DNA from 4 places in the Pseudoalteromonas sp. CnMc7-15 genome. Region 1 is predicted to be linked to each of the others. Evidence: predicted binding sites of a transcription regulator. Region 1 holds the regulator's gene; each other region holds the start of a gene.
The links. Region 1 encodes sigma-54, which starts transcription at its own class of promoters, with help from an activator protein. Its sites were predicted from a motif close to GTTGGCACGNNNNTNGNNT; they were not measured.
Positions count from the first base shown of each region.

Region 2: fliE (flagellar hook-basal body complex protein FliE) is a predicted target of sigma-54. The motif match lies at 6,238-6,256, and genes of this name have one in related genera.
Region 3: MHM95_RS16700 (YggN family protein) is a predicted target of sigma-54. The motif match lies at 5,666-5,684, and genes of this name have one in related genera.
Region 4: MHM95_RS08285 (DUF3192 domain-containing protein) is a predicted target of sigma-54. The motif match lies at 2,106-2,124, and genes of this name have one in related genera.

Region 1 covers NZ_JAKRFT010000005.1:305,370-313,399, forward strand. Annotated here, with positions in the region: gene kdsC (3-deoxy-manno-octulosonate-8-phosphatase KdsC) at 1-369, shown strand, start outside; gene lptC (LPS export ABC transporter periplasmic protein LptC) at 366-920, shown strand; gene lptA (lipopolysaccharide transport periplasmic protein LptA) at 910-1,434, shown strand; gene lptB (LPS export ABC transporter ATP-binding protein) at 1,434-2,159, shown strand; gene MHM95_RS14070 (RNA polymerase factor sigma-54) at 2,184-3,680, shown strand; gene hpf (ribosome hibernation promoting factor) at 3,706-3,993, shown strand; gene ptsN (PTS IIA-like nitrogen regulatory protein PtsN) at 3,995-4,441, shown strand; gene rapZ (RNase adapter RapZ) at 4,508-5,353, shown strand; gene MHM95_RS14090 (HPr family phosphocarrier protein) at 5,353-5,625, shown strand; gene mgtE (magnesium transporter) at 5,742-7,100, shown strand; gene MHM95_RS14100 (YqaE/Pmp3 family membrane protein) at 7,097-7,255, opposite strand; gene MHM95_RS14105 (BON domain-containing protein) at 7,337-7,900, opposite strand.
Region 2 covers NZ_JAKRFT010000006.1:117,501-125,530, forward strand. Annotated here, with positions in the region: gene MHM95_RS15275 (flagellar hook-length control protein FliK) at 1-383, opposite strand, end outside; gene fliJ (flagellar export protein FliJ) at 456-908, opposite strand; gene fliI (flagellar protein export ATPase FliI) at 901-2,238, opposite strand; gene fliH (flagellar assembly protein FliH) at 2,235-3,092, opposite strand; gene fliG (flagellar motor switch protein FliG) at 3,096-4,133, opposite strand; gene fliF (flagellar basal-body MS-ring/collar protein FliF) at 4,126-5,847, opposite strand; gene fliE (flagellar hook-basal body complex protein FliE) at 5,867-6,199, opposite strand; gene MHM95_RS15310 (sigma-54 dependent transcriptional regulator) at 6,388-7,788, opposite strand; gene MHM95_RS15315 (ATP-binding protein) at 7,781-8,030, opposite strand, start outside.
Region 3 covers NZ_JAKRFT010000007.1:66,394-74,423, forward strand. Annotated here, with positions in the region: gene MHM95_RS16675 (S8 family serine peptidase) at 1-3,265, opposite strand, end outside; gene MHM95_RS16680 (cytochrome b/b6 domain-containing protein) at 3,427-4,062, opposite strand; gene MHM95_RS16685 (AzlC family ABC transporter permease) at 4,145-4,858, shown strand; gene MHM95_RS16690 (AzlD domain-containing protein) at 4,861-5,160, shown strand; gene MHM95_RS16695 (hypothetical protein) at 5,195-5,383, opposite strand; gene MHM95_RS16700 (YggN family protein) at 5,723-6,514, shown strand; gene MHM95_RS16705 (PLP-dependent aminotransferase family protein) at 6,524-7,969, opposite strand.
Region 4 covers NZ_JAKRFT010000003.1:207,909-215,938, forward strand. Annotated here, with positions in the region: gene MHM95_RS08270 (SO_0444 family Cu/Zn efflux transporter) at 1-521, opposite strand, end outside; gene zntR (Zn(2+)-responsive transcriptional regulator) at 505-918, opposite strand; gene MHM95_RS08280 (D-2-hydroxyacid dehydrogenase) at 1,082-2,026, shown strand; gene MHM95_RS08285 (DUF3192 domain-containing protein) at 2,166-2,543, shown strand; gene MHM95_RS08290 (diguanylate cyclase) at 2,573-3,475, opposite strand; gene MHM95_RS08295 (PhoH family protein) at 3,646-5,046, opposite strand; gene rapA (RNA polymerase-associated protein RapA) at 5,364-8,030, shown strand, end outside.

The sequences.
Region 1 (8,030 bases):
AATGCGGGTGTTGAAGTTGCTGTTATCACCGGGCGACAATCACAGATAGTACAAACGCGAATGCAAAGCCTGGGTGTCCCCCACATTTATCAAGGTAAAGAGAATAAGCTCGAAGCCTATGCACAGTTAAAACGCACATTAAACCTAAGCGATGAGCAAATAGCCTACATTGGTGATGATGGCCCTGATTTACCGGTGATGGAGCAAGTCGGGTTCGCCGTAGCGGTTAACGACGCTCACCCACTGGTTAAGCGAATAGCCCATTACAGTACCTTGCTACCAGGGGGTTTTGGTGCTGTGCGTGAGCTCACAGATTTGCTGATGCTGGCCCAAGGACACAGCCTGGGAACACAGGGAAGTAGCACATGAACGCAGCGAGAGCGCTCATATCACTGCTATTTATCGTCGCGATGGCGTGGCTTTGGTACCCTTATTTTATGAAGTCGACAGATGATGGTGTCGCTCAGCAAGACCATATTGCCACACCCGACTATATCGCAACTGGGCTAAGTCAGACTAGTTATAACGATCAGGGTGAGTTAAGCCACACCGTTTATGCTGAGGAAATGGAGCTGTATCAAGAGCTCGGGTTTACACATTTCACCAAGCCGGTATTTACCTTATATGGTGAAACAGAAAATTGGCAGGTAAACGCCGATGAAGCGACTTTATACAACAACAACATTTTGATCTTGGAAAATAACGTCACCGCCACCAACTTAAAAGAAGGGGCGATGATTGAGAAGGTCAGCGCTGAGGCCATTCAAGTTGATATAGATAGCCAGCGCATGGAGTCCGAGCAGGCTGTAGTATTAAGTGGCCCGAATATGAAGATCACCGGGCAAGGCTTGAAAGCAGACCTCAATACAGAGATAGTTGAATTAACAGAACATACGCGAACAATATATTATGACCAATAAAATCAGTGCATTAATTACATCCATCGCAATTGGCTTGTGCTCTGCCAGCGCTACTGCTGAGCAAATCACCGCCAAGGAAGTGTTAATTGATGCCGACAAACAACAAGCACTGATCAAAGAAAATATCACTATTTTTGATAAGAACGTGCATATTGTTCACGGCAAACGGGAAATAAAAGCTGACCGCCTTGAGGCTCACCGTCGTCCAGAATTGGGTGATAACAAGCAATTGCTCGTAGCCACCGGCTCACCAGCTGTGTACACCGAAGTGATGGAAGATGGCACCGAGATTTCTGCACAGGCGCTGGAAATTCGTTATGACGTCGCCTCTGAGACCCTTAAAATTCAAGGTGATGCTAAGATTGCCATGGCCGACCAGCATATCGTTGCCGAAACCATAAGCTATGATATTGCCAAACAGCTGATCACCGCCGAAAAAGATGAAAACTCCAGCACACGAGTGCGCACAACATTAACACCACAAAGTGACGATACGCCGGAGAAAGAGCAATAATGGCGACTCTTAAAGCACAAAAATTAGCGAAAAGCTATAAAGGCCGGGAGGTCGTCAAAAGTGTGGGCTTAGAAGTACAAGCAGGTAGTATCGTCGGCTTGCTCGGCCCTAATGGAGCCGGTAAGACAACTACTTTTTACATGATAGTTGGCTTAGTACCCAGTGATAAAGGCACCATCAGTATTGATGATGAGGATATCACCTTGATGCCGATGCACTCTCGTGCGCGCTTAGGTATTGGTTATTTACCGCAGGAATCATCTATTTTTCGAAAGCTGACAGTTTTTCAAAATTTGATGGCCATCCTAGAAACCCGCAAGGGCTTAAGCAAAGCAGAGCGTGAAAGCGAGCTTGAGGGCCTACTTGATGAGTTTAATATACAGCACATTCGAGACTCACAAGGAATGGCGTTATCTGGTGGCGAACGTCGCCGGGTAGAAATAGCGCGAGCATTGGCGGCAAACCCCAAGTTTATCTTGTTGGATGAACCTTTTGCTGGTGTCGACCCTATTTCAGTGTTAGATATAAAGAAAATCATAGAGCATCTGCGCAATCGTGGCATTGGTGTATTAATCACCGACCACAATGTGCGAGAGACCCTAGACGTATGTGAAACCGCATACATTGTTTCCCATGGCGAGCTCATTGCTTCTGGCACTCCAGAGCAAGTTCTTGCCGATCAAACGGTTCGCGACGTCTATTTGGGTGAGCAGTTTAGATTATAACGATTAAAGGATTGTTAGAGATACATGAGGCAATCATTACAGCTGCGCCTAGGCCAGCAATTAACAATGACCCCACAATTGCAGCAAGCGATTCGCCTGTTGCAGCTCAGTACTTTGGATCTCCAACAAGAAATTCAAGAGGCGTTGGACGCCAACCCATTACTTGAAGTTGAAGAAGACAATTACGCCGACAATAACGACAACCAAGAGCAAAAAGAGTCGACGTCCGACAACCAAAATAACGATACCGCCGAGACGGCCAGCGCCAGTAAGGATGAAGTTGAAAGTGCTGATGCCATGAACAACGAGTCCATCAGTGAAGACTTGCCCATGGATGTGTCTTGGGATGAGTATATTAGTGCGGCTCCCGTTGCCTCCTCTGGGCCTATGCCAGAAGATGAGTCTATCTACCAAGGCGAAACCACCGAGTCGTTACACGATTATTTAATGTGGCAGCTGCAATTAACACCTTTTAGTGCCACCGACGAGGCCATCGCCACAGCCATCATTGAAGCCATCAATGACAACGGCATTTTAACAGTCAGTTGTGAAGATCTGCTGGAAAGCTTGAATCATGATGAACAAGACGATGGTATCGAGCTCGATGAAATTGAAGCCGTTCTTAAGCGTATCCAACTCTTTGATCCAGTAGGAATTGGTGCGCGTTCTTTACAAGAGTGCTTGTTGATCCAGCTCAAGCAATTTGACCCACAAACCCCTTGGCTTGAAGAGACCAAAGAGGTAGTTTGTAACTATATTGATTTGCTTGGTAGTCGTGACTATCGCACCTTGATGAAAAAGACTAAGCTTAAAGAAGCGCAGTTAAAAGAGGTGATGACACTGATACACAGTTTAAATCCGACTCCTGCAGCCACGATTGTGCGAGAGCAGTCAGAGTATGTGATTCCAGATGTATCAGTGAAGAAAGTTAAAGGCCGCTGGGTGGTTGAATTAAACCCAGATAGTATGCCTAAGATCCGCGTTAACGATCACTATGCATCAATGTCGCGAAGCTGTAAGTCGCAAAGTGATAGTCAATTTATTCGCTCGCATTTACAAGAAGCGAAATGGTTTATAAAGAGCTTGGAACAACGCAATGATACGCTACTTAAAGTAACTAATTGCATTGTTCAACAACAACAGGCATTCTTTGAACATGGTGAAGAGGCAATGAAGCCAATGGTGCTTAATGACGTTGCCGAAATGGTGGAAATGCATGAGTCAACGATTTCCCGTGTGACCACCCAAAAGTATATGCATACACCACGGGGTATTTTTGAGCTGAAGTACTTTTTCTCCAGCCATGTTACAACCGAAAACGGAGGTGAATGCTCGTCCACAGCGATTCGAGCATTGATCAAAAAGCTAGTAGCTGCGGAGAATCCTGCTAAACCGTTGAGTGATAGCAAGATTGCCGACGTACTAGCCGAGCAAGGAATTAAAGTGGCTCGGCGCACGATTGCTAAATATCGTGAATCGCTAGCCATTCCACCGTCAAATCAGCGTAAAAGTTTGATATAGACGTTAGACAAGAAGGAAAATGCTTATGCAATTAAATCTTACCGGTCGTCACGTAGAAATCACTGATTCTCTTCGCAACTATGTGAATAGCAAATTTGCAAAATTAGAGCGTCACTTTGACCATATAAATAATGTGCATGTCATTCTTGATATTGAAAAACTAACACAAAAAGCAGAAGCTACTCTTCACGTTAACGGTGGTGAACTGTTCGCAACCGCAGAGCACCAGGATATGTATGCGGCGATCGACGGCTTAATTGATAAGCTCGACCGTCAAGTGATTAAACATAAAGAGAAATTATCTCGTCACTAACATGAACCTAGATTCACTCTTTACCAAGGACTGCAGCAAAGCTGCGGTCCTTTTTAATAGCAAAAAAAGAATGCTGGAGTACCTCTCTCAGGTGGCTCATCAGCACAGTCCTCACCTCAGCGAGCAATCGGTACTTGATGCTTTGCTAACCCGCGAAAAGCTGGGCAGTACTGGCATCGGCAAAGGCGTTGCTATTCCACATGGCCGTCTCGATGGTATCGACAGTACGATTGCCATTGTTGTAACCAATCGCGAAGCCATTAACTTTGATGCCATTGATAACCGTCCAGTGGATATCTTTGTCGCACTTTTAGTGCCGGCTAATGAGACTGAACAACACCTGAAGACCTTAGCGACAATTGCTGATAAACTAAAAGACAAACAACTGTGTAAACAACTGCGCTCAGCCAGCAGCGATCAAGAGCTTTATCAATTGATCGCCGACTAATGCGCGCCGTATTAGTTCATGGTGTGGTTTAAATGTGCGTCTTGGGGTAAAACAAGGAGTTGTCGGATGGAACTTATCATTGTCAGTGGTCGCTCGGGTTCTGGAAAATCAGTCGCGTTACGGGTGCTCGAAGACCTTGGGTACTACTGCGTAGATAACATCCCGGTTATTTTACTCCCCTCTTTGGTGCGCAGTGTTTCGGCAAATTATGACAAAATTGCCGTCAGTATCGACGTGCGCAATTTGCCCAAAGAACAGCATGAATTTAACGACATTCTCGCTTACCTGCCTGAGTTTGCTAAGCCTTCGCTGTTTTACCTTGATAGTGACGAACAAACGTTGATTAAGCGTTTCTCTGAAACTCGTCGACTACACCCCTTATCCATGCAAAATATGACGTTGGATGTCGCTATTCGTGAAGAGAAGCAGCTTCTTGATGTACTCATCTCCCACGCCGACTTTATTATTGATACAACTGAGCTCAGTGTTCACCAGCTGGCGGAGATGATCCGTGAAAAAGTGCTGGGTAAAAAAGACAAGCAATTACTGATCACTTTTGAGTCTTTTGGGTTTAAACATGGCATTCCAAAAAATGCTGATTATGTGTTTGATGTGCGGTTTCTCCCCAATCCCCATTGGGAACCTGAACTAAAGGCGCTCACAGGGTTAGACCAACCCGTTCAAGATTATCTAGCCAGTCACTCAATCGTGCAAAAGTTCACTTGGCAGATCCAAACTTTTGTTCAAACTTGGTTACCCCACCTAGAGCGTAATAACCGTAGTTATTTAACCATTGCTATTGGCTGTACAGGGGGTCAACACCGCTCAGTGTACCTTGCCCAAACTTTGGGAGAGCGCTTTTTAGATACTTATCCGAACGTGAAAATTCGCCATCGAGAGCAGGAAAAATAGTGATGGTTGAAGGTACTTTTATTATTCAAAACAAGTTAGGCCTACATGCTCGTGCAGCCTCACAATTGGCGCAACTGGCGATGAATTTTGATGCCGAAATAATGCTATATCAAGGCGATAAGAGCGCACAGGCCGACAGTGTCTTGGCTTTACTGCTCCTTGAGAGCGGCAAAGGTAAGGAAGTGCGCGTGCAGTGTGAAGGCCCTGATGCCGACGCCGCGTTGGCAGCTATCGGGGCGCTCATTGCAGAAAAGTTCCACGAACAAGAATAACCCTTAGGCATTTACTTTTGCTATCATTGATTTAGTTAGGTTAAACTAATCAACGGCTTGTAAGCGCTTGCTTGCACGCTATTTCCCACCCCATTTTTTGTATTTAAGGGATGCCTATGCCAGAAGCCTATGAACAAGATTACCCGCTGCAACAACTTCAAGAAGTCACCGAAGCTCTTAATAGCGGCCAGTTTGTTCATGTACGCAGGCTTCTCGCCAAAACTGCGCCCTGTGATACCGCATTATTATTAGAATCATCGCCCCATAAGACACGTTCTAAACTATGGGCGCTCGTCGACCCTGATGTCCAAGGTGATGTACTTGAAGAGCTCTCTGAAGATGTACGCCTGAGCATTATCTCACGCATGGAGCCTGAGCATATCGCCGCAGCGACAGAGGACATGGACGATGATGACTTAGGGGAAGTATTACGAAGCTTACCAGAGCCCGTTTATAAAGACGTTATTGAGGCGATGGATATCCAAGATAGAGACCGTGCAACTACGGCTCTGTCTTACCAGGAGCGCTCAGCTGGGGCGCTGATGAATACCGATACAGTGACTATCCGTCCCGATGTCTCTGTTGATGTGGTGCTGCGCTACTTACGCCTCAAAGGCGAGTTACCTGAAGGCACCGATGAGCTCTACGTAGTCGATAAAAATAACTGCTTTTTAGGCTCAATGCCATTGAGCTCTTTGCTAACCACCATGCCAGATGCCATCGTGCGCGACATCATGGATGAAGAGTGTGAATCTATTCCAATCACCATGGATGAGTCTGAAGTGGCGCAGCTGTTCGAGCGTCACAACTGGATTTCGGCCCCTGTGGTCGACGATCAGGCGCACTTACTTGGGCGTATTACCATTGATGATATCGTCGATGTTATCCGTGAAGACGCTGAACACAGTTTACTGAGCTTAGCCGGTCTAGATGATGAAGAAGATACCTTTGCACCGGTATTTAAAAGTACTCAGCGGCGCTCCGTTTGGCTTGGAGTAAATTTATTGACCGCGATGCTGGCCGCATTTGTGGCGAGCTTTTTCGAAACCACCTTAGGTATCTTGCCATTTTTAGCCGTGCTCAATGGTATTGTGCCGTCAATGGGGGGCGTGGCCGGATCACAAACGCTGACCTTGGTTATTCGAGGCCTCGCACTTGGCCATATTAACGCCACCAACCAGAAATTTATACTGACCAAAGAGCTCGCCATCGGTGCCTTGAATGGGGTACTGTGGGCTTTGCTTATCGGTAGCGCCATCGCGCTTTGGAAATGGGATTTAACAATCGGTTTAGTGATCGCCTTTGCGATGTTTATGAATCTCCTCGCTGCGGGTATTGCTGGTGCGGTTATTCCCCTAATTCTGAAGAGAATGAATATCGATCCGGCGCTCGCCGGTAATGTAGTGCTGACCACAGTTACCGACATCGTAGGTATCTTCGCATTCCTTGGAACCGCGACTTGGTTCCTTATTTAACGCCGTCCAATAATGTAGATAGCGTGAATAAGGCCAGGGAAGTAGCCTAGTAGGGTTAGTAAAATATTAAGCCAAAAGTGCATCCCTAAACCCACCTGCAAAAATACACCTAGTGGGGGAATAAGAATTGAGAAAATGATTCTAATAATGTCCATGATTGCTCCGCTAATTAAGCCTGCTTGTAGATAAAGGAAAGCCCAGCAACGCTGGGCCTTCTACCGAGAACTTACAACTAATTATTCAGCCATTACTCGCAGTTCATCGTTTACTTCACGAACATCTTCTGTGTTTTCAGCGATTTTAATCGCAAGGTCACGCTCGGCTTCGCTATCTACGTTGCCTTTAAGCGTAACGACACCTTGGTCGGTATCAACATCAATGTCAGTGCCAGCAACTTCTGAATCAAACAGTAGACGGGTAGTGATTACCGTCGAGATCTTAGCGTCGGTTAAATCGCTGCCAGTATCTCCTGCATCATCATTGTGGCTCATACCTTCTTCGTTGTTCATAACCGTTAGCTGGTTTTCTACATCGTTTACACCATCTAGGCTAACTACCAGCTCTTCGGCCAACTCTTTATCGACCTCGCTGTCTACTTTACCTGTGAGCATAACCTTGCCATTTTTCACATCAGTGTTGATGTCAAAGTTGTTCAGGTTGCCATTCAGTAGCAGCACAGTTTCAGCTTTACCATCAATCCATGCATCTTTACTCTCGTTCTGCCAATCATTTGCTTGGGCAGTGAAGGCAGTAGAACCAAGTACAGCTGCAGCTACGATTGTCTTAGTGAACGTTTTCATAATGTCGTCTCCTTACTATTGCTTGTGACGCTTTAAGTGTTGCGAATCCCTTGCCAACTTTATTTTATCAATAAAATCAAGAGTATAAATAACGTGTTCAGCAAGCATTTAGGTACAACCTTACCTAAGT
Region 2 (8,030 bases), on a different contig from region 1:
TGCGCCACCTCTTCGCTAGGCTGCGCCGTATTACTAAGCGGCTCAGCGTCATCAGCTGCGTCACCCTCGCCATCCAAGATCGTTGTTGATGGTTCTTTATCTTTACTTTGCTCGTTAACCTTTTCCGCTGATTTATCAACGCCTTGCTCGGTTTCCTGAGCATTCTTTTGGGACTCTTTTGAATCACTATTTTGACCCACAAAGCCGCCAATGGCCTGCTTTTCATCCTCTGGGGAGCGCTTCACACGGTCTTGGCGTTGCTGCTCTTGAGAATAGAATTGCGCAAACTTTTTCTCACCAGAATCGTAAGTGGATGATGCACCCTTATCTTGGCTCTGTCCCGATTGGGGAAGGACAATTACTGATTCTACCTGTGTCATCATATGACCCCTTCAAAGGTGGCAAAGCAGTGCCGCTTTGCAAGGTTAACTAAGCTTTTAGAAAATTACAGCAAGTTACATACCAGTTTCGCCTGAACGCCGTCGGGCATAAAACTGATTGGTAGCGAATTCATCCAACATTTTTTGCTCTGCTTTCGCTAACTTCGCTTGTTGCTTAAGTTTTTCTTTTTCAATTAACTTGGCTACGGCTTCAGTACGTACCCGCTGTTGACGCCATTGTGATTGGCGCTGCTCCGTGACTCTGTGGGCAGTTTCAACCACCTGTGTTTGCTGCTCAATGGCTTGGTCTATTTTGCTGATGAAGTTTTGGTAGTGACTAAACCCAGCGCTGGATAGACCGGCCTGTGCCTTTTGCGTCAGTTGTGCAAAATACTCTTGGCGAAACTGGTTAAGTCCATTGAGCTTTTGCTGATGAGACTGCCAGTGCTGTTGCGCGCCTAGGAAGTCAGCACGCAGTTTTTCTTCTTTGTCCGATTCAAGTTTATAAAGCAGCGCCAGCTTAGCCATGGTTACCTCCCTGTCCTAGTAAATTGGCTAACGAGGTTAAACACTCATCGTAAGGCACCACATCCTTCATTCCCTGGCGTAAAAAGTTATTAATACGCGGCATCATATCAATGGCTTGGTCGAGTATCTGGTCGGTGCCTTTTTGATATGCGCCTAGGGTGATCATGTCTTTGTTTTCATTGTACATTGCCACCACTTGCTTGATTAACCGCGCTTGCTGCATATGTTGCTCTGAGACCACTTGCGGCATTACTCGACTAATCGATTTTTCGATATCAATGGCCGGGTAATGGCCACTGTCGGCAAGCTCTCGTGAGAGCACAATATGGCCATCTAAAATAGCTCGTGCGGCATCAGCAATCGGGTCTTGCAAATCATCCCCCTCTGACAACACCGTGAAAAAGGCAGTAATGGCGCCTTGGCCTTCACCGCCATTACCCGCACGCTCAATAAGAGCAGGTAGCTTGGCAAACACCGAAGGGGGATAGCCTTTCGTTGCGGGTGGTTCTCCAACGGCGAGTGCTATCTCCCGTTGTGCCATGGCATAACGAGTGACCGAATCAAGTAATAACAATACATTGAGGCCTTGGTCGCGAAAATATTCGGCAATAGTGATGGCGCTTTCACAGCCTTTTAGACGCATCAATGGTGATGCATCAGCCGGCGCGGCCACCACCACAGAACGACGACGCCCTTCTTCACCCAGGATTTCCTCGATGAACTCTTTAACTTCACGACCACGCTCACCCACTAAGCCGACCACAATAACGTCGGCCGCACTGCCTCGGGTCATCATCCCTAACAATACCGACTTACCCACACCACTACCGGCAAACAAGCCCATACGTTGGCCTTGACCCACGGTGATAATGGAGTTGATAGCACGCACGCCCACGTCCATAGGTTGGCTTATTTGTCGCCGTGCTAAAGGATTGATGGTGTTTTTTGCAAAGTGAGTAAACTCCTCGCAGCGCAGTGGCCCGAGTCCATCTAAAGGGCGCCCCAAACCATCGATCACACGCCCGAGTAAGCTCATCCCTACTGGCAGCCCTTGCTGCTTGTGTTGAGGGATAACGCGGGCTCCAGGCAACACCCCAGAGATACGGTCATTGGGCATTAAATAAAGCACGTCGTCGTTAAATCCCACCACCTCGGCATCAACTAAGCCTTGGTTCGTTTCGACCTGACACTGGCTACCCAGCGGTGCTTGCAGCCCTTTTGCTTCAAGGGTCAGGCCAACAACGCGGGTCAAGCTCCCCGCTACCGCGACCTGAGGTTGATGGATGTGTTTACGCTGCTGGTGCAAACGCTCACTTAATGAAGTTGTCATGATTTTGGCTCATCACGCACATGGACACCGCTGTCGTGCAAAAACGGTTCCAGTACTTGTTGGATTCGCAACCCTAATGTGAAATCGATAGATGAACGCTGTTGCTTGATTTTACAATCACCACGCGCCAAGGTCGGCTCACCTAGTAACTGCCAATGGCGATTGTCCAACTCGGTATCACTGAAGTGTGACGTCACTATAGCTAAATCATCTGGGTGGAGGCTGATTTGGCACATTGCCTCATTACTTGGCAAGGCTTCGGTTGCCGCGCGAAGCGCATTTAAAATAGTGTCGGGGTTGGTTTTTAACTCACTCAAGGTAATGGCTTTGGCTAACTCGCTGGCGAGAAAGATCAGCTCATGCTCAACCTGCTCATCAATGTGTTTGGCGGGTTCATCAAGCGCTTCTAACGTGCTTTTTAACGCATCCAGTTGTTCGTCAATGATGGGCTTCGCATCTTCAAGCCCTTGCTCTTTGCCTTGCTTTAGCCCTTCTTGGAACCCCGCTTCTTTGCCTTCACTGGCACCTTTATCAAATCCGTCAACGTAGCCTTGTTCATGCCCCTGTTTGAGGCCTTCTTCGTAGGCATCTTGGCGAATTTGCTCTAACTCTTCAAGGGTCAGTTTAGGAAAGTTGGTCTCCTCAGGGGTCAGGATTTCTTCGCCATCGCTCTGCTCATCTTCCTCGACATGCTTTTTATAAAGCTGTTCGAGCGGTGTCCCAAAGGCGGTTGAACGCCCTTGATATTTCTTTGGATCTGCACTGACATCGGGAATAGGCCAGTTCTCCAGCAGTTCATCTGCTGCCTCACTGGCGTCTAATCGTTGCCCACGACGTAATTTTGACTCACTCATGGCTTAGAGGAACTCCTCGCCACCACCACTACCAAGCATAATTTCACCGGAGTCGGATAAGCGTCGCGCCGTAGAGAGAATCTCTTTTTGCGCCGCTTCCACTTCGCTGATACGCACAGGACCCATGGCTTCAAGGTCATCACGCAGCATATCGGCTGCACGTTTGGACATATTGGTGAAGATTTTCTCTTTCAGTCCGTCATCGGCACCTTTGATTGCCTTCATCAGCACATCTTGCTGTACTTCGCGTAGGATGGCCTGAATGCCTCGGTCATCGACATCCATAAGGTTCTCGAAGACGAACATAAGATCTTGAATTTGCTGCGACATTTCTTCGTCGTGCTCGCGAATAGAGTCCATTAACTGGCCTTCGACATTGGTATCGAGGTAGTTCATGATATCGGCCGCCGCTTTCAGGCCGCCCATCTTCGCAGCTTGTGCCCCAGCTTGACCTGCAAATTGCTTCTCCATGATCTCGTTGAGCTCTTGCAACGCTGCCGGCTGCACTTCTTCGAGGTTGGCAATTCGCATGGTTAAATCCAAACGTACTTTCTCTGGGAACTGGGCCAGAATTTCTGCACTTTGCTCTGGCTCCAGATAAGATAAAACGATGGTTTGAATCTGCGGGTGCTCGTTGCGAATAATGTTCGCCACCTGTTTGGAGTCCATCCATTTCAACGAATCTAGACCTTTTGCACCTGAACCCATCACAATTTGGTCAATCAGGCTTGCCGCTTTATCTTCACCTAATGCGGCTGTCAGAGCTTTCTTAATAAAGTCTTCTGATTGGAAGCCAATGGTGCTGAACTGCTGAATTTGCTCAATAAACAGGTTGTGCACGGCGCTGATCTTATCCTGACTAAGGTCGTCAAGCGCGGCCATGGTCATCCCCACCTTTTGCACTTGTTTGGGCTCAAGGTGTTTAAGAATTTGCGCGGCATCCTCTTCAGACAAGCTCAGTAGCAGGATTGCTGCTTTCTCTACGCCTTCGAGTTTATCAACATCGAAGCCGCTAGTTAGTTGCTGTTGTTCTTCAGTCATCTTCACTCAACCATGCTTTAACTACTTGCGAGGATAGTTCAGGCTCATTGGCAACCAAGGCGCGAACCGCTTTTAGGAGATCTTCATCACCATGTAAGTCTGGCAACTGCAGTGTCCCGTCGGAGGAGAAGCCCACCGCTGCCGAGTCGAAATCTTTGTTTAGCATCTCTAATGTACTATCACCGATATCAACACCCGAACTCAACGCATCTTCATTGTATTCTTCCAGTGTATCATCTGGGTAGATAAGTCGTTTAAGCATGGGGCGAACCACGGCAATGATCAACACGATTATCACTAATGCGCCCAGTGCTAAACGCACTATCTTCATAAACCAATTTTGCTCCCACAGTGGCAGTTCAGCAACCGCGCCCAGGTCTTCACGTACAAAGGGGACACTCACAACTTCTAGGGCATCACCACGCTGCATGTCGAAACCCACGCCTCCTTGTAATAGGCGACGAATATTGTTGAGCTCCTCGGCACTGCGCGGTGCACTGGTGGTTTGCCCATCCGCACCAGCCGTTTGTGTGTAATCCACAGCCACGGAAACACTGATACGACGGATCACCCCAGTCTGCTTACGTTTGTGAGAAATAGTGGTATCAAGCTCATAATTACGGGTCGCTTCTTTGTGGCTGCGCGACGGTGAGCGAGTTTGCGCACTCTGCTCGTCCAACGCATTCTCTGGAATGTTAGAGTTCACTGGCGGTTGATTTGTTAAAGCACCAGGAATGCCGACCGCTAAACCACCAATGTTATTCTCTTCTAATGTGGTTTCACTGCGCACCGCTGGCAAATCTGGGTTGTAACGCTTTTGAGTCTCTTCTACTGCGCTGAAATCCATGACCAAGTCGACCTGCGCAGTATAGTTACCCAGTCCGACTACCGGGATCATGATGCTATCAATTTTTTCTATATATTCCTGCTCTCGTTGACGCTCAATCTCATACTCTTTGCGTGAGCGCGCCGATAACGAATTTTGTGAACCGGAGTTAAGCAGACGACCATTTTGATCGGTCACCGTGACCCGTTCAGGAGACAGTCCTTGCACGGCCGAGGCGACGATATCGACGATAGAGTCTATCTCTTCACTGTTGAGGTTACGGCCGCGTTTAACCGTCGCTACAACCGTTGCTGAAGGCTTCTTCTCAATACGAGCAAATACATTTTCTTTAGGAATGGCCAGTAATACTTTGGCGCGAGATACTTTATTAAGTTCTTCAATAGTACGCGCTAGCTGCTGCTCGCGAGAATGCTTGAGACGTTCACGTTCAAGACGCTGTGATACGCCAAATCCCATGTCTTGCATCAAGATATCGGTGCCAGATTGCGGGCCTTGCGTAAGCCCCTCTCGAGCCATATTCAGTTTTATATCTTGATAGGCATCTTCGGCAACCATGATCACGTTGCCATCGAGTTCATAATCGATTTTTTGCGCATCCAAGAAATCCAAGGTCTGAATCAATTCCTCGGTAGGCATTTTACCTAACGGGCGCATATCAGGCTGACGCGCCCAAATAATGATAAAAATAGCGATGGCCAAGCAAATAGCCAAAGCGATGATCAGCGTCACCTGTCGTAGCATATCCACGCCATTGAGGGCGCTTAAATAGCCAGACTTTTGTTCTTGCTGTTCACCCGAGGAGTCGGTGTTCATGTCAACACCGCCATCGGCAAGGGCTAAATCTGTTGATTGGTTTGCTTGTGCCACAACTGTTCTCCGCTATCCGTTATACAGGCATGTTCATGATGTCTTTGTAGGCTTCCACTAGCTTGTTACGAACCTGCACAGTGGCCTCAAATGCGACAGAGGATTTTTGCGATGCGATCATTGCTTCGGCAAGAGAAACGCGGCGATCACCCATCTCCACAGCAACCACTTTCGATTTAGCATCTTGCTGTAGGTTATGAACATTATCGATTGCGCTACTTAGTAGCTCACCAAATTGGCTGGTCGATGTTTGCGGCACTTGGTTTTGTGCCTCTTTCAATGGGTTACGAGCTTGCGCTTCTTGCGCGAGCGACTGCATTTCTTGAAATAATGAGTTGGCTTGGACTTTCATCTTGGGCATCACTCAGTTAATTAAACTTACCCTGAATAATGCACAAGTCGTGCCAATAAAATGTTGTTATTTAACAGTAGGTTATTGCTATTTTAATTTTGACACTGAGGAATTAGGCAAGCTATATTTTTGACGCCCACAAGAAAGCCCGAGCATATCCCGGGCTGAAATAGAACATTATGACGAGACTATGCAGGAAGATGGATCCCCTGCTCGCGCATTTGCGCTATTTTGTAGCGCAAGGTGCGCGGGCTGATCCCTAAGGCATCAGCAACATCCTTACGCTTACCGTTGAAGCGCGCTAAGGTATCGAGAATTATTTTGTGCTCTTTGTTTTTAAGCTCATCTTTAAAGTTATGGGCTTGGTCTACACCTTGGGGTGATGCCACTGGCAGCTCATCATAGTGTTGATTGAGCGCAGAGGGCATATCTTGGTGCGCATTGAGCTCAACTTCATCATCAGTGACGAACTCTTCGATATAAATGGCGCTGGCGTGCACCTCGTCACCGGATTTTAAGATCAGCGCACGCTGAATAACATTATCAAGCTCACGCACATTTCCCGGCCAAGTATGCGCCATTAAGCGCTCTTTGGCATCGGCACTGAGCGAGGCAGTCGCTTGTTTGCTAGCTTGGCAATGGCGCTCCAATAAATGTTCAGCCAGTGGAATAATATCCCCGGGACGCTGATTGAGCGGCAACCAGGTCAGCGGGAACACGTTTAGGCGATAATATAAATCTTCCCGGAATATACCGGCTCTGACCGCTTCTTTGAGATCACGGTTTGACGTGGCCAACACCCGTACGTTGAGCTCGATGGTTTTGCGACTCCCTAAGCGCTCAACCTCGCGCTCTTGCAATACACGTAGCAATTTCGCTTGTAGGCCTAAATCCATTTCAGTAATTTCATCAAGTAAAATGGTGCCATTTTGTGCTTGTTCAAATTTACCTGGACAGGCATTCACAGCGCCAGTGAACGCGCCTTTCTCGTAACCGAACAAAGTCGATTCAAGCATGTTTTCGGGAATGGCTGCACAATTGATAGCGATAAATGGCGCCTCTTTGCGCGGCGATTGGTCGTGAATATAGCGCGCCAATACCTCTTTACCACTCCCGCTTGGACCCATCACCATGACACTCGCGTCACTGTCAGCCACTTTATTGGCTAAATCGAGTAGCGCCAAACTTTTGGCATCGGCGACCACCGGGCCACTTTGGCTAGCCGTCTCATTGGGTAAATAACGACTCACTAAATTTAGTAAGACCTCGGGGGCAAATGGCTTTGCCATATAGTCGATGGCCCCCAGACGCATGGCTTCGACCGCATCATCAATAGTGGCGTAGGCCGTCATCATTAATACCGGCATGTCTGGATAGTTAAGCTTGATGCTTTTTAGTAATTCAATGCCATTAATACCGGGCATCTGCACATCACTGACCACTAAAGCAACACTGTGCTCTTTTAGCATCATGATTGCTTCTTCACCACTTTTTGCTGCAATGCAGCGAATATCTGACAGTGTTAATGTATCGATTAGGGCTTCGCGTAACCCCTTGTCATCCTCGACAACAAGTACATAGTTATTCATTGCTCTGCTCCTGGGTATTGCTGTGCAAAACAGGAAGCGTTAGCGTAAATTGCGCGCCACCGTTTTGAAGGTTCTCTACTTTTATTTGCCCCTTATGGGCATTCACCACTGAGGCAACCACAGCCAGACCTAAACCTGTGCCCTGACGCTTAGTGGTAAAAAAAGGCTCAAAAATTTTGTCAATAATCTCTTCTTTGATCCCTGGGCCATTATCGCTAATGATGATATCGACATAATCACTG
Region 3 (8,030 bases), on a different contig from region 1:
CAGCTAGGTTAGTGACATTGACCATCACCGTTGCCGTGTTAGAAATATTGCCGCTGGTATCTGTGGCAACAACTTCAAACATTACCTGTTCAAGGCCACTGTCGTAATCAAGCTGTTCGGCATTGGCCACAACGACCTCACCATCGCTGTTGATATCAACGGCGGTCGAGCTTGAGCTCACAACAATAAACTCTGAAATAGCGCCAGCAAAGGTCGCATTTCGCTCAGCGGTAAGTGTACCAATAACCGTACCTTGTTCGGTGTTTTCATCTACCGAGAACTGCGCATCGGCCAAACTAGGCGCCACTTGCATATCATTGCGCGGTGAGGTGACAACGGCTTTGGCACCATTGGTAGATAGAATAGTGAAGTTAGCATCAGCAAATAAGAACTGTGCACTTTCCCCAGGAGCAATACTCTGTACTTCATCACCCTGAGCATCTACTGCCATTGCCACAATTTGTGCAGGTGCGAAGTTATAGTTACCTTGAGCAGTATCAACGGCGTTACTGCCACCTGTTGGGAAATTATCAGGTGCGGTTCTGAAACGTACCGTAGCATTGACATTGCCCAAGTCCGCCGCAGTCAGACCATAATCACCAATACAGTTTTGCAGTGTTACGTAGTTAGTCGCACTGTCGAAGTACAAGTTGCTCAGATTACCGCTTAGTTGACCATAAGGCGTTGTAAAGGTAATAGGTGTAGGTGTCGGACCATCAAACAGTGAGTAGTTTAGCGAGTGGGCTGTGACATCCCAGCGGCCATCACCATCCATATCAAAGTCTGCGGCGAAGCCACCCATATCAGCGTGGGCTACAGGCTGGTCAACAACCAAAGTTGTAAATACGCCATATCCTGATTCACAGAACGAGGCTGGTACAGCCAATGTCTCGACACTGCCAGCTACAATATCTAAACGACCACCATCACCCACTGTGTCTGTTACTGTATTTTCAACAATCACCGGTGTGAGCTCCGCAGCACCTTGGTTGTGCAATGTATAAACGACACCTTGCTCACCTTTTTCGGCGCTGATCACAGGTTTTGCCGCTGCGCGTGGAAGCACATGATAAACCAAGTGCAAGGCCTGTTCACCGCCTTCACTAAAGACCAACGCACCATCTAGCTCTGAGTCAGTCAGCAACTCAGTCGCTGCTAGGGTGTCAATATTGCTGCCACTTAGCTGCCACTCTGGCAATGTTGTGGGGTCAATAGTCATTGCCACTTCAAACTCGACGGATTGGCCCGCCGGAATAGTCACTGAAGTGGGATACTCAGCCATTAAGCTGCCGCGTTCAACATCGTCTGCAAAACGCTGCTCTAAACTGAGCTCATACGTCTTAGCGCTGCTTGAGAAGTTTTTAACTACCACGGTTTTAGTCATCGTGGTTGTTTCACTTAAGCTTTGCAGTCCGAATGACAGCGCAGCTTGGTGCGTGTCTTTTGCCCACGCCGCTACCGGTAGGTTCGCAGCCTTTTCTACGTCAACCAAACCAGAGCCAATGGCGCTAATCGGTGCCATTGCTGCGTTTTCATCAAGCGCACGTGGGGTGACGGTAACATCAAGGTTTGCTGCGTTCATCAGGGTTGCTTTAAGTTCCATCGCGTTGCGCTCTGGTAAAGCCTCTTTAAGCATACTGATAGCACCAGCAGTAATTGGGCCTGAGAATGACGTGCCTGTTGCTCCTGAAAGCCCTGTGCCTGTGCCAGGCTCGGCGGTCATGATATTAACACCGGGGGCAGTGATCTCAGGTTTTAATAGGCCGCTGACCGAAGGTCCACGAGAGGTGAAATCGGCCATTGCACCAGGTGTTGCCACTAACTCAGAGGAAATATTGAAGCTAGCGCCGCCTTTCAATTGCGCCCCAGTGGCAAAAGTAACCCCGACTGATGGAATACTCACTGCTTCGTCAAATCCGCCCATAGGCGCAGGCGTGCCATCATCAACGTTATTGGCGATAATAACAAAAGCAGCACCCTTAGTTTGGGCAGCCAGTACTTTATCAGTGAAGTTACAGCCACCACGGTCCACCACTACAGCCTTGCCTGTAAAATCAACACCTTCAGCAAAAGGCTCACAAGCGGTTTGGTTGGCATCTGGATAAACCAGCTCAATGTCATCGCTGCTAAAGCTGAACGCACCTGGGCCAAAATTGGCGCCCTGAATAACAGCTTCTTCGCCTGCCACTGTGCCTTCAGCCACACGAGTCTCATCCGTTGGGTGAGTCATGGCTCCCACGGAAAGTGCATTTTCAGTAGTGCTTGGGCCACCAACGATAAATGGATATGCGCCATCGTTGCCGGCAGAGATAACCACACTTGTACCTAACTTGGCGGCGCGATTAATAAATAAGCCTACCGCGTCTTCCGCAAGGTCACCGTAGTCGCCACCTAAAGACATGTTAACTACATCAACACGGTCTTCAATATCCATGTCGCCATTGGGGTCCATCGCTGATTCTAGCGCCAGTAATTGTGCAAGCCCTGGACAGCCACCGCCACACACCGAATACACAAACAATTCTACATTAGGTGCAATCCCCGTTACCGAGTGTGAAACATGTGTACCGTGACTTGTGCCGAAGTCAATCGGATCGGCATCATCATTAAAGTAGTCATAACCGCCTTTAACAATACCTTGCGGCCAAGTTACCGTCGTGGGATCAGCAGTGGCTGCGTCATAAGCCGCTTGCGTACCCTCACCACCAAATACTGCGTGGGTATAATCAATGCCGGTATCAAGCACTGCCACTCGAACTCCTTCACCAGTCGCGATTTGGCTCTCAACTAAGGGCGTTGCTTTGATGTAATCAGCACTATCAGCAACATTAAGCTCATAGTCGTAAACCGGGTAGATTTCTTTCACATCCTCGTGCGCCAGCACTTTTCTCACTTCAGACTCATCGCCGTTAACAACAAGCGCATTAACCAGCTTAGTGGTGCGTGTGATCACATTGAGGTTTAAATCGGCGCTTTGAATATTACTTAATACGCGCTCTTGCGCTTGCGAGATATGCGCACTTTGCGTGGCTTGCTGATCTTTGCTTACTGAAAACATCGGCTCACTGTTAAGCTCAATAAGCCAAGATACAGCACGTTTGTTCTGTTTTTTAATGTCGCCAAGTTGGCGCTCAATTTTGCTTTGATGCTGCGGTGTAAAAATTTTATTCTGTGGTTCTAGCTCTGAAGCTGCGACTTGAGTGCTAAGCAGGGCAGACGACACGCCCAGTGCTAATGCACTCAATTTGAGTTTATTTGAAGCCATAATTTTCCTCTGAAAGACATCATTATTGTTGTTGTTCAATTGCAACTATAATGAAAACAAAAAGAGGGGCAAGATTAAATTAATGTAAAATTATTATAAGTAAGTTGGAAAGCGGGCTATGCCCGCTCAATGGACCTCATGAATATGTAACAAAGTATGTTTTAAATAAGACTTACGAGCGGCTCGTAACCCCAAGTACATAACAGCGCAGCCAGTATAGCTGCAAAAACCACGAACGCAGGCCAAGCAGGCTTGACTACCGCTGTTTCTTGCAATGCATTATTGCGACCGGTGATCATCGCTGGTACCAGTCTTTTACCTTTCAATGCATAAATCACAATAGCAGCAATATGCAAAGCAATGGCGGCTAGGATAAAGTCAAAGTTTTGATGGTGCACGGACGAGGCCCACTCAACCCAATCGTAAGATACATATTGGACTAAAGGACCATCGGTAAGAATGTCGTCTGTGGTCATCAATCCGCTGAGCAGTTGCACCAATAACAGTGCAAAAAATAGCAACACCATATAGCTGCCCGCCGCATTATGCCCGGCCACTTGTTCGCTTTGTCTTAGCGCCCTAAACACGGCTTTGGGTGAGTGTAATAACTTGTGCAAACGGGCACTTTCGCTACCAAAAAGCCCCCACAATAAACGAGTCGCAAGCAATGCTAAGGTAATGTAGGCGAGCACAAAGTGTAACTCCATCGCGCCCTCCTCCGCAGAGAAATAGAGGCCAGCAATACACAGCACTAAACTCCAATGAAAAAAGCGTATAAACCCATCCCAAACTTTCATTTTTGACTCCTTAACTTGGCAATATTGCGATTATGCCAAACTCTGTGTCATGCTGCGTGCTTGATCGTAAAAAACTTTGCTTATGTCTGCTGTTACAAACGCTAAAAACCGAACCCGCTTACATCGACTGGCCTTTATCAAAGGTCAGCTCGATATGTTACCGTTAAACTTAGCGGTTTTACCTTGGGGGCTATTGTGTGGCTCGTTAGCGATGCAAAACGGCTTCAGCGCCTGGGAAACACAATTGATGTCGTTGTTGGTCTTTGCCGGCTCGGCGCAACTGGTGGCCATCGAGCTTATCGCTGATCATACGCCACTGCTGACACTGCTGTTTACGACCTTCATTATTAGCTCTCGCCACTTTCTCTATGGTCTGGCAGTACGCCAAAAGGTGATTAGCCAACCGCTGCGCTGGCGCTTGCCCGTCAGCTTCGTGTTAACCGACGAGTTATTCGCCTTTTCCCACCACCGCAAGGCATATCAAACGAAAACACGCCTTATTTATGCGCTCAGCGCTGGCTTTAGCTTTTATGTGGCCTGGAATATATGGACTCTATTGGGCATCTTGGCAGGCCAACTATTACCCGATTTAACCAATTTAGGCTTAGACTTTGCCATCGCCACTACTTTTATTGCCTTGGTTGTGCCCACCATAAAAAACAAAGCAACCTTAGCCTGCGTGGTGATCACCGGGATTTGCGCCGCCACTTTCAAAGCTTGGGGGCTGGAACTCTGGTTGGTACTTAGCGCCCTAAGTGGTATGACGGTGGGCTACATGGTCAGTAAGGATAGCTAATGATACTGACGACCATAGTGCTTATGGCATGTATCACCTTTGCCAGCCGTTACCTGTTTTTACATCGCGCCTTACCCTTTCGGGTCGGGCCCAAATTGCAGCGCTTTTTAAGCTTCAGTGCGCCGGCGGTACTGACCGCTATTTGGGTGCCCATTGTCCTCCTTCCTGAGGGGCAGTGGCATATTAGTTATCGCAATCCTTATTTACTGGCCGCCGTACTGGCCATTATTGTTGCTTATCGCAGTAAAAGTATCTATCTCACTACCTTAGTAGGGATGGCTGCTTATTTTCTGCTGCGCTGAAAAACAAAAAAGGGGCTTTCGCCCCTTCCTAACTTTACTCGTTGAGGTAATCGTCAAAATCATCGTAGCCGAGATTTTTCCGCAGCTTACGCTGCTCTAGATAATCATCGAGCTTCTTTTTGACCTTGCGCTTACGACGGTCATGTTGGTTACGCCCCATCGCTTCGTATTCATCTTCAACAAATTCGTCATCTAACGCATCATAGGAATATGTTTTACCCACAATACACTCCAGTTAATTACAATCATTGTGCGCGGCTCAAGCTTAGCTCCACCACGACCAAGAGCCTACGCCCTTAAAATGAATAAATAGCTGCAAATGGCAAAACTGGAAAGTGAGATTTTTTTATCGTTTCAACAAATATCTTTTATTGACGATGATCATCAATGTGCGACTTTCACCAACATCTTGTTAAAAACGACTAAAAGTTAGCTTTTTTTAAACCTCTAGCAAAAATCTGCTCGTTATTAATGCATAACCTATTGTTTATTATAGAGTAATAATTTTGGCACCGAATTTGTAATGTATCTCTCGTAACAACAATCAACGGGAATAAAGACAATGAAAACGACAGCAGCCCTTCTTTTTGCATCCATGACGGTAACCACAAGCGCACTGGCACACGAGCAAAAGCCAGATAACCTCTCATTTGGTTCACAACAGTGCGATATTGAGTTTAAAAGTGATATTCGTATCAACCCTGAACGCATACAAATCACCAATGTCGATAATCAACACATGGTATACGATGGTCAGCAGCTGCTCGTTGATGGTGAAGTTATGCCTCTGACTGCAGCTCAGCAGCAAGCACTGGATAATTACTCTCAGCAACTACGTAGTTACGTCCCTGAAGTTGCTCAGATTGCCCTTGATGGCGTGAAAATAGCCGGTGTGGCCATTGAAGAAGTGAGTGCAGCGTTTGGCATTGAGCATAATGACGCATTGCAGCAGGTCGTGGATAATATTGGCAATAATATCGAGCATAGCTTTTATCAAAATGGCGAGTTTGTGATGGGCAAACAAAGCTTTGATGAGCTAGGTGAAGATATTGAGCAACAATTCGATGAAAACTTTGAACAAGCCGTTGAACAGGCAATGGTGCAATCAATAGGCAGCGTGCTGATGGCCTTGGGCTCACAAATGGTCAGCTCAGGTGGCGACATGGACGAGTTCGAGCAGCGCATGGAAAGAATGGGTGAGCAAATTGAACAGCGTGTTGAGCTTCAAGCTGCCAATATCGAGCAGCGCGCAGATGCCCTGTGCCATTCATTCTCAGAGCTGGCCGAGCAAGAGGCCCAACTGGTGAGCATGGTCCCAGAACTAAGTGACTTCCAGCTTTTAATTACTAAATAGTCGGAATAATCACCCCTTTCGCACTTGCTGGCAGAGCGCTCCCAACCGCGCTACTGCCACTTCCACTTTATCGCTCCAAGGAATACCATAACTCAGGCGCACACATTGACGGTATTTATCGGTAGCGCTAAATATTGAGCCCGGTGTAATGCTGATCCCCGCGTCCAACGCCAAATGAAAAAGTTCAATCACATCGTATTGGCTAGGTAACTGCAGCCACAATACACAGCCGCCCTTGGGATTAGTCATCCGCGTTTTTTCCGGAAAATGCTGTAACACCAGCGCCCGCATGCGCTCCTTGTTCAAAGCTAGGCGCTGGCGTAGTGTACGTAAGTTTTTGTCGTAATCGCCACTACTCATAAACTCGTACAGGGTCCACTGATTCATCAATGATGATGAACAGCTAATCGCCCGCTTTAAGCGCCGCGCTTGCGCTGCATACTTACCGGCAATCATCCACCCGACGCGATAACTCGGCGCCGCTGTTTTGGAAAGCGATGAGCAGGTGATCACTTGCCCTTTGCGAGAAAAGTATTGCGCCGGTTTAGCATGACTATGTTCATACGCCAATTCACCATACACATCATCCTCAATAAGCACCGCCCCTCGCTCCTCAATCATGCGCACCAGTTGCTGACGGCGCTCATCGGACATTTGCGAGCCCAAGGGGTTGCTAATTGTGGTAGAGAAAATACAGGCTTTGATATCGTGCTCTGCGAAGGCACGCGCCAAATCATCTGCACAGACACCTTCTTCCGGGCACATTGGGATCTCTATGGCTTTCAGTCCCAAACTTTCAATCATCTCAATGATGCCGAAGTAACAGGGCGATTCGATAGCGACAATATCACCCATTTGCGTAACGCATTGCAGCGCAATGTTTAATGCTTCTTGCGCGCCATTGGTAATAACGAGCTCGTCACTATTCACACCGATGGCAAAATCTAAATATCGACCAATGATTTCTTTTTTTAGCGGTGCAAAGCCATCCAGTGGGCCATAGTTAATCGCTTGGTCGCCGGCTGCGTTCATGACCTTGCGCATAGTTCGGCTCAGTACTTTATCGGTGGCACTCACCGCCACCGGGTTGGCGATCCCCAGCGGGATCACACCGGGCTGATGTAAACCATCGAAAACCTGTTCAATTAATGCCTGCTTGTTAACTGCCACGGGCGAGCGCGCCAATCGCGAGCGCTTTGGCTGGCTGCACGGGAGCACCGCCGCATTTAAGTAAAACCCAGACTTTTCGCGGGCGCTAACCACCCCTTGACGTTCTAACTCCTGATACGCTTGCTGTACCGTAGGAATGCTAACCGAGAGCTTCTGCGCCATGGCCCGCAGCGAGGGAAGTTTTTCCCCTGCATTTAAGGTGCCGTGTTGCTGCATATCTTTAATCAGGTCGACAACTTGCTGATAAAGATAAACAGCGCGCTGCTTATTAATCGTCCGCGACATAATCTGTATAGGTATCAAAATCACTTTTCTGTGTATGTACAGTATACAGAATCACTTTAAA
Region 4 (8,030 bases), on a different contig from region 1:
GCCTGCGTGGGAGCTTGGGATGCTGGCGCTTGTTGCTTATTGGTGCAACATGAAGTGCTCGGCTGTGGCGTTTTTTCGGCGCAGCAACTCGGCGACGATAGCTGTGTTGGGGTTGCCTCGGGCTTAGACTCTTTACCTACTAGCACACCCGCGGTAATGGCACTGGTAATTGCGGCAATAGGACGAATAATAGCCATAAAAGGGCCCAGTAAGACGTAGGATACAGACACTGAGTCGACACCAGTTTCAGGCGTGGAGACTAAAAAGGACGTAGTCGCACTTTTCGATGCCCCTGCCCGTCTGAGCCCAACGGCTGCAGGGATCACGCCACAAGAACATAATGGCATGGGAGCGCCAATAAAAGCCGCTTTCACAGTTGTCCAAAAGCCTTCTTTACCAAGGTGGCGTTGCAAAAAGTTAGCAGGAAGATATACATTGATGAGCCCAGCTAAAAACAGCCCCAGCATCAGCCAAGGTGCAGATAGCACAAACAGTTGCCAAAAATTAGTTAGTAAGTCCATCAACGTCCTCCAATGCGGTCAAAATTGAACAATGCTCTGCCGGTAATTCTGTGCCACAACACTGCTCGGCTAATTGTGAAAGAGAGGCATAAAAGCGTTGCAACTCAGCGATACGCTCTGCCACAAGTGCCTTTTTTCGCAGCGTGAGTTGCTTCACTTCATGACAGCTATGCTGCTGTTTCTCAAAGTTAATCTTCAATAACTCAGAGATTTCTTGCAAACTAAAGCCGACGTCTTTAGCACGACGAATAAAGTTTAATTGCGCTAAATGGGCGTGCGTATAATCCCGGTATCCTGCTGCAGTGCGATTAGGCGGCTGTAATAGCCCTTGCTGTTCGTAGTAACGAAGCGTATCGGGACTCATGTCCACCTTTTTTGCTAACTCTGAAATTCGCATTAGTTTTTCTCGCAGTTATTTAACTGTCACTGATTGTAGACCTTAGTGTTAACTCCAAGGTCAATATTTTTTTGCGTCCGCTAAGTCACCATGAAAGACTAGTGCTAAACCACCGTATTTTAACGCCTACTTTGTCTTACTGGCGAAACGAGAGAAGAGAGTTATGAACATAGTACTACTTGATGCAAAAACTTTAGGTGACAATAGCTTAGCCCCACTGGAGCAACTCGGAGACTTTCATTCTTACGAGCTAACTGAGCCGCAGTCCGTTGTTACTCGTTGCCAAGATGCCGAGGTTATTATTAGCAACAAAGTAGTGATAAATGCTGAGCACATGCAATCGCTACCCAAGCTTAAATTGATTTGCGTTGCTGCCACCGGCACCAACAATATCGACTTACAAGCCGCTGCCAAGCAAGGCATCACAGTATGTAATGTTGCTGGCTACTCTACCGCCTCGGTGGTGCAGCACACCTTCGCCCTACTCAACGCCTTATTAGGTAACATTCATCGCTACATTAATGACTGCCATCACGGTGCGTGGCAACAAAGTGATATGTTTTGTCGCTTGGATTATGCCATTGAGGAGCTTGCCGATAAAACCCTTGCTATCATCGGCTATGGCGAGTTAGGTCAGGCGGTGGCGCGCGTTGCAGAAGCCTTCGCTATGAAGGTCATTGTTGCGGAGCGTAAAGGACAGCCAGTACGAGAAGGACGGGTTAGCTTTGAACAAGCACTGCAAAACGCTGATGTGGTCTCTATTCATAGCCCTTTAACGCCACAGACTCAGCAACTATTTAACGCCGACGCATTCGCTTTAATGAAACCAAGTGCAGTGCTCATCAATACAGCTCGTGGCCCTATTATTGATGAACAAGCGCTCGTTGCGGCCCTAGAGCAAGGTGATATAGCCGGTGCGGCGTTAGATGTGCTTACACGTGAGCCTGCCACCGCAGATAATCCATTAATTGCATATCAAGGCCATAACTTATTGTTAACGCCACACATTGCTTGGGCCTCTCGTCAAGCCCGCGACCGCCTCATTGAACAATTGGCGAAAAATATTATTGGGTTTGCCAATGGTGAAATCCGCAATCAGGTTAGTTAGATTCACTAAACTATGGGTTTCTAGGCCTAAGAGACACCTTGATAATTTAATAACCTAATGATAATAAAGACAAATAAATATTGGCATTAAATTTGTTATCTTACCTAGGTGTTAACAATACTTAATAACGGATATAACAATGAAAAAAACACTTATTGCCGCTTTAGTCGCCCTTCCTTTACTGGGAGGCTGTGTTGTTTCAGTGAATGATGGCGATGCTGATGCTCGTTGGGCTGGCAGTGATTGGCAGCAGCAACAAAAAGACAACCGCACATACATTGCTGACTTGCAGCTAGGTACCGGGTTTGCGCAGGTGAAAAATTCTTTGGGAACGCCAGATTTCAGTGAATCGTTCCGTCATCAACAAGACAACTACCAAGTGTTATTTTACGCCACGCAAAGTAAAAAGTCTGATGGCAAAATCTCAAAGGACGAATGCACTCCTTTGGTTTTTGCTGACGGCGCCTTAGTCAGTGTAGGTGACAGCGCCTACCAAGCGCTTATCAATAAGCTATAAACGTTCAGCCACCCACAGGGTGGCTTTTTTTATGCGAAAAATACAATGGTGTTACGCCCTTGTTGCTTCGCTTTATAAAGACCCTTGTCAGCGCGCTCAATAAGCTGTGATTCCGATTGCGCATCACCAAAGCCAGGATAGGTAGATACCCCCATACTGATAGTGACATGGTCAGCAACAGGCGAGTCTATATGCGCCACGTTAAGCTCTTCTATAACGCGTTTTAGCTTTTGTGCCAACGCCATGGCTGTCCCCTCTTCACTCCCTGGCAGCACAGCAGCAAATTCTTCACCGCCATAGCGAGCGACGAAGTCACTACCACGTTGACAATTGGCCACCAAGGTTGAAGCCACTTTCTTCAAACACTCATCACCGCGTTGGTGGCCATAGTGATCGTTGTAGCGTTTAAAAAAGTCAATATCAATGAGCACCACAGACAACGGCAGCCCAGCGCGGACACTACGCCGCCACTCCCGCGAGAGCTGTTCATCAAAATAACGGCGATTGGGGATTTCGGTTAAGCCATCGATACTGGCCAGCATCTCTAACAGGTCGTTCTTTTGCTTGATAGTCAGCTGGTTTTTAACGCGCGCTCGCACTATGGCACTACCAAAGGGTTTGGTTATGTAGTCCATGGCTCCGAGCTCAAGGCCTTTAGCTTCATCAACGAGAGAATCATTGGCGGAAATGATAATGACAGGAATAGGCTGTGTGCGCTCATCATGCTTAAGCTTACGCAGCGCTTCGTAACCATCCATACCGGGCATGACGATGTCCAGCAAGATCAGATCAACACTGTTAGTCGCTAACCACTCAAACATGGCCTCAGCACTTTCGACACCAAACACTTTGTGCTTGGGGCTCAGCGTTTTCTCCAAAACCACCCGATTTAACTCGTCATCATCGACAACAAGAATACGTGCTGACCTCATTTATTTGCCCTAGTTTGTCTTAACTGCTTGCAGAACCAATACAAAAGAATGAATTTGGCTGCAATTTACCCGCTATTTAACGTATTTACCCAGTTTAGACATAAATACCTAACAATTCACTGAATATATGGCAGAAATTAGCCACATACACAGTGAATTAGCTTGTATGCTTAGAGGTTTTCTTCAGCAAATGAAGCAAGGCGACTGCGCACCACACCGTTTAGATTTACGGTGGCACTGCCCTCAAAATGCTTAAAGCGCTCAACGATATAGGTCAAACCCGATGTCACTGGGGTCAGATAGTTACTGTCTATTTGCGCCAGATTCCCCGAACAAATCAATTTAGTGCCCGCCCCGCAGCGCGTGATAATCGTTTTCAACTGTGAGGCTGTTAAATTCTGGCTCTCATCAAGCAATACCACGGCATTTTGGATACTACGCCCACGCATGAAGTTCACCGATTTAAACTGAATATTGGCTTTTTCCATAATATAGTTGCGACTGGAAATCGGGTTCTCATCGCCTTTGTGCAACACCTCCAAAGAATCAGTGATCGCTGCCAGCCAAGGCGCCATTTTTTCTTCCTCTGTGCCTGGCAAAAAACCTATAGACTCCGCTATTTCAGGGGTGTTGCGGGTCACAATTAGTTTGTCGTATATACCTTTTTCGATGATCATTTCAAGGGCGGCCGCTAAGGCTAAAATCGTTTTGCCGCACCCTGCCGGGCCTGTGAGTAACACCAGTTCGATATCTGGGTCGAGCAAGGCATCCATGGCCATGCCTTGGTAAATATTTTTTGGTTTAATGCCCCAGGCGCTGCGCGCTAAAAGCCGTTCGACTCCTAGGTCTTTTAGGGTTATATGTGCTTCATCATAGCCAACTACACGAGCCGCGAAATGGCCACTGTCATCAAGCAAATATTCATTGGCAAAGACATCAGGTACCAACTCTCTGGCAACGTGATGAAGCGCATCGCGCCCTTGCTGCTCGGTTTCACACTCCCCAACATGCTGCCAGAAATCACCCTCTATTTTTTTATACCCTGAGGTCAGTAGTGTAATGTCATCAATCAGTTGGTCTGTACGGTAATCTTCAACATAATGCAGACCCGCACCTTTGGCTTTAAGACGCATGTTGATATCTTTGGTCACTAGCACCACTTTGGCGTCGCTGTACTGCTTTTGCAGATACACCGCGCAGTTAATGATGCGGTGATCGTTTTCATCCCCGGGCAGCCCAGAGATGCTATCTGCAAATAAGTGATCATTAACAATAATGAGCTTACCCCGAGGCGCTTCTGGTGCACGTTTATTACTGGGCAATAGCACCCCCTGCAACATTTGCTCTGGGGTGGCATCGCGCAATACTTCATCGAGTGCACGAATAGCTACTCGTGCATCGCGACTCACATCACGTTTGCGGTCTTTTATGTGGTCGAGCTCTTCGAGGACAGTCATTGGAACAATTACATCGTGTTCTTGGAAAGAGAGGAAAGCAAGGGGGTCGTGGAGTAATACGTTGGTGTCGAGCACATACATTTTACTACTGGTAGCGTGGCGGTCTTGGTCCATAGCGCGTTCCTATTTGTCTTTTATTGTATGTATGCCGCCGCAGCTCAATAAACAGCCTGAATCAGTAACGGCATACTTCAAGTTTAGTCTATGAATTACAAAAGACGCTTTTATGACAGTAAAAAAGACGATGAAAATCACACTTTTTTGTTTGCAAAAATGCCCTTCTTTTGCTGCTGTATATAAAACACACAAGCGTAGAAACTTTTCTGCGTTTTGTGGTGATAATCAATCAAGAGCACGCTAATATAGCCGCCTTTTTTTGCTTGGGCCAACGCGCTCAAGCCTAGGTAAATCAAAGTCGAGTCGAGCAAGTAATGAATTTTTCCTTAGGTCAACGTTGGATCAGTGATACCGAGTCCGATTTAGGATTAGGTACCGTAGTTGCATTGGAAGGACGCCAAGTAAGCATTCTTTTTCCTGCAAGCGGGGAAAACCGGGTCTATGCACAAAGTGAAGCCCCCGTTACCCGTGTAAAGTTCAATCCTGGCGATACTATTCGCAGTGCTGATGAATGGGAACTTGAGGTCAGCGAAGTAACACAAAGCGATGGCTTATATACCTACGTAGGCAAACGTCTTGATAATGACGAACCGGTGGAACTCAAAGAAACTTTTCTCGATCATTTTATTAAGTTTAATAAGCCTCAAGACAGGCTTTTTGCTGGTCAAGTAGACCGTTTCGACCGTTACACGCTGCGCTACAACACGTGGCAACATCGCTACCAGCGCGCGCAGTCACCACTAAAAGGGTTAATTGGGCAACGCGCTAGCCTTATTGAGCACCAATTGCATATTGCCCGTGAGGTGGGACAACGTTTTGCCCCGCGCGTGTTACTCAGCGATGAAGTGGGTTTAGGTAAAACCATTGAAGCCGGTATGATTTTGCACCAACAGTTGCTTACCGGCCGCGCTGCGCGCGTGCTCATAGTCGTGCCGGAGAATTTACAACATCAATGGCTAGTAGAAATGCTGCGCCGCTTTAACTTACAGTTTGCCATTTTTGATGAAGAGCGCTGCGCCGAAGCCTATGCCGACAGCCCCAATGTGCTTGAGACCGAACAGTTGGTGCTCACTAGCTTAGAATTCCTAACCAAGAAAAAACGCTGGTTTGAACAAGCAACCTTGGCGGATTGGGACCTTATGGTGGTTGATGAAGCGCATCACCTAAGCTGGTCGGTGGATAAACCCAGCACCGAGTATCAGCGCATTGAAGAGCTCAGTCGCGATATTGCCGGTCTTATTTTGCTTACCGCCACCCCAGATCAACTTGGCCACCAAAGTCACTTTGCCCGTTTGAAACTGCTCGACCCTGACAGGTTCTATGACTACGACGCCTTTGTTGCCCAAGAGTCACATTATCAAGACATTGCTGACGCAGCCAATAGCGTACTCCAAGAACAAGCTCTGAGCACTGAACAACAGCAAGTACTTACCAACCTGCTAGGTAGCGAAGCGCAAGCACTACTTGCCGGTATTGCTAAGGGCGATGAGCAAGCGAAAGCCAGCATGCTAGAGCAGCTTCTGGACCGTCATGGCACAGGGCGCATTTTATTCCGTAACAGCCGCAGTGGCATAAGCGGCTACCCCGAGCGTATTTTGCACACCTACCCAATGGCAATGCCGTCGCAATACCAAACGGCGATGAACGTAATGGGCAGTTTAGGCAGCTCAGGGCCGGCTGAGCTCAACGCCATGCGCGCGCTGTTCCCAGAGAAAATGTTCCAAGAATTCGAGGGTCAAGACAGCAGCTGGACACAATTCGACCCTCGGGTACAGTGGCTTATCGACACCCTTAACGCCAATAAGCCGCAAAAGATGTTGGTGATTTGTGCTAAAGCCGAAACCGCGTTAAGCCTTGAGCAAGCACTGCGTGAACGCGAGGGGATCAAGGCCGCACTGTTCCATGAAGGCATGAGCATTATTGAACGTGACCGCGCCGCCGCATTCTTTGCCGACATTGAAGACAGTGCTCAGGTCCTTATTTGTTCTGAGATTGGCTCCGAGGGGCGCAACTTCCAGTTCGCTCACCACCTCGTGCTGTTCGACTTGCCGCTCAACCCAGACCTTTTAGAGCAGCGCATTGGCCGCTTAGATCGTATCGGCCAAAGCGAAGACATTAAAATTCACGTGCCTTATTTTCAACACACTGCGCAAGACACCCTGCTGCAGTGGTATCACCATGGCCTGAATGCCTTTGAACACACTGCCAGCACTGGGCATATTCTCAATCAAGAGTTTGGCGATGAGCTCATCGAGTTACTGGCTGATGGCAGCTACCAAGATGAACCGCTGCAAGCACTGGTACAGCGCGTTCATGCGCGTTATCTAGCGCTCAAAGCGCAAATGGAATCAGGACGTGACCGGTTATTAGAGCTGCACTCCAGCGGCCAAGGTCAGTCTGAGCACCTAGTGCAGGATATCAATGCCTTAGACCACAGCTTTGAGCTGCCCAGCTACATGATCAATGTGTTTGATATTTGGGGTGTAAACCAAGAGGACAAAGGCGAAAATAGCATTATCCTCAAACCCACGGAGCACATGCTTGGTGCCACCTTCCCCTGCTTAAAAGAAGAAGGCATCAGTGTCACTTTTGATAGAGACACGGCGCTTGCGCAAGAAGATTTGCACTTTATCAGTTGGGATCACCCCATGGTCGAAGGGGCAATGGAGATGATCTGTGATGACGATTTTGGCACCGCTTCGGTGGCGCTGTTTAAAAACAAAAAACTGCCGGCCGGCACCTTCTTTGTTGAATTGGTCTACATCGCCGAAGCCATGGCTCCGAAATCATTACAATTAGGCCGCTATTTACCGCCAACCCCCATACGACTACTACTGGATAAAGGCGGTAACGACCTCAGCGCCAATGTTGCCTTTGATACCTTTAATCAGCAATTAAATGCCGTTGGCAGACAAACGGCTTCGAAGCTTGTGAACGCATTACAAAGTGCCATTCACCCGCTGATTGAGCAAGGTAATGAG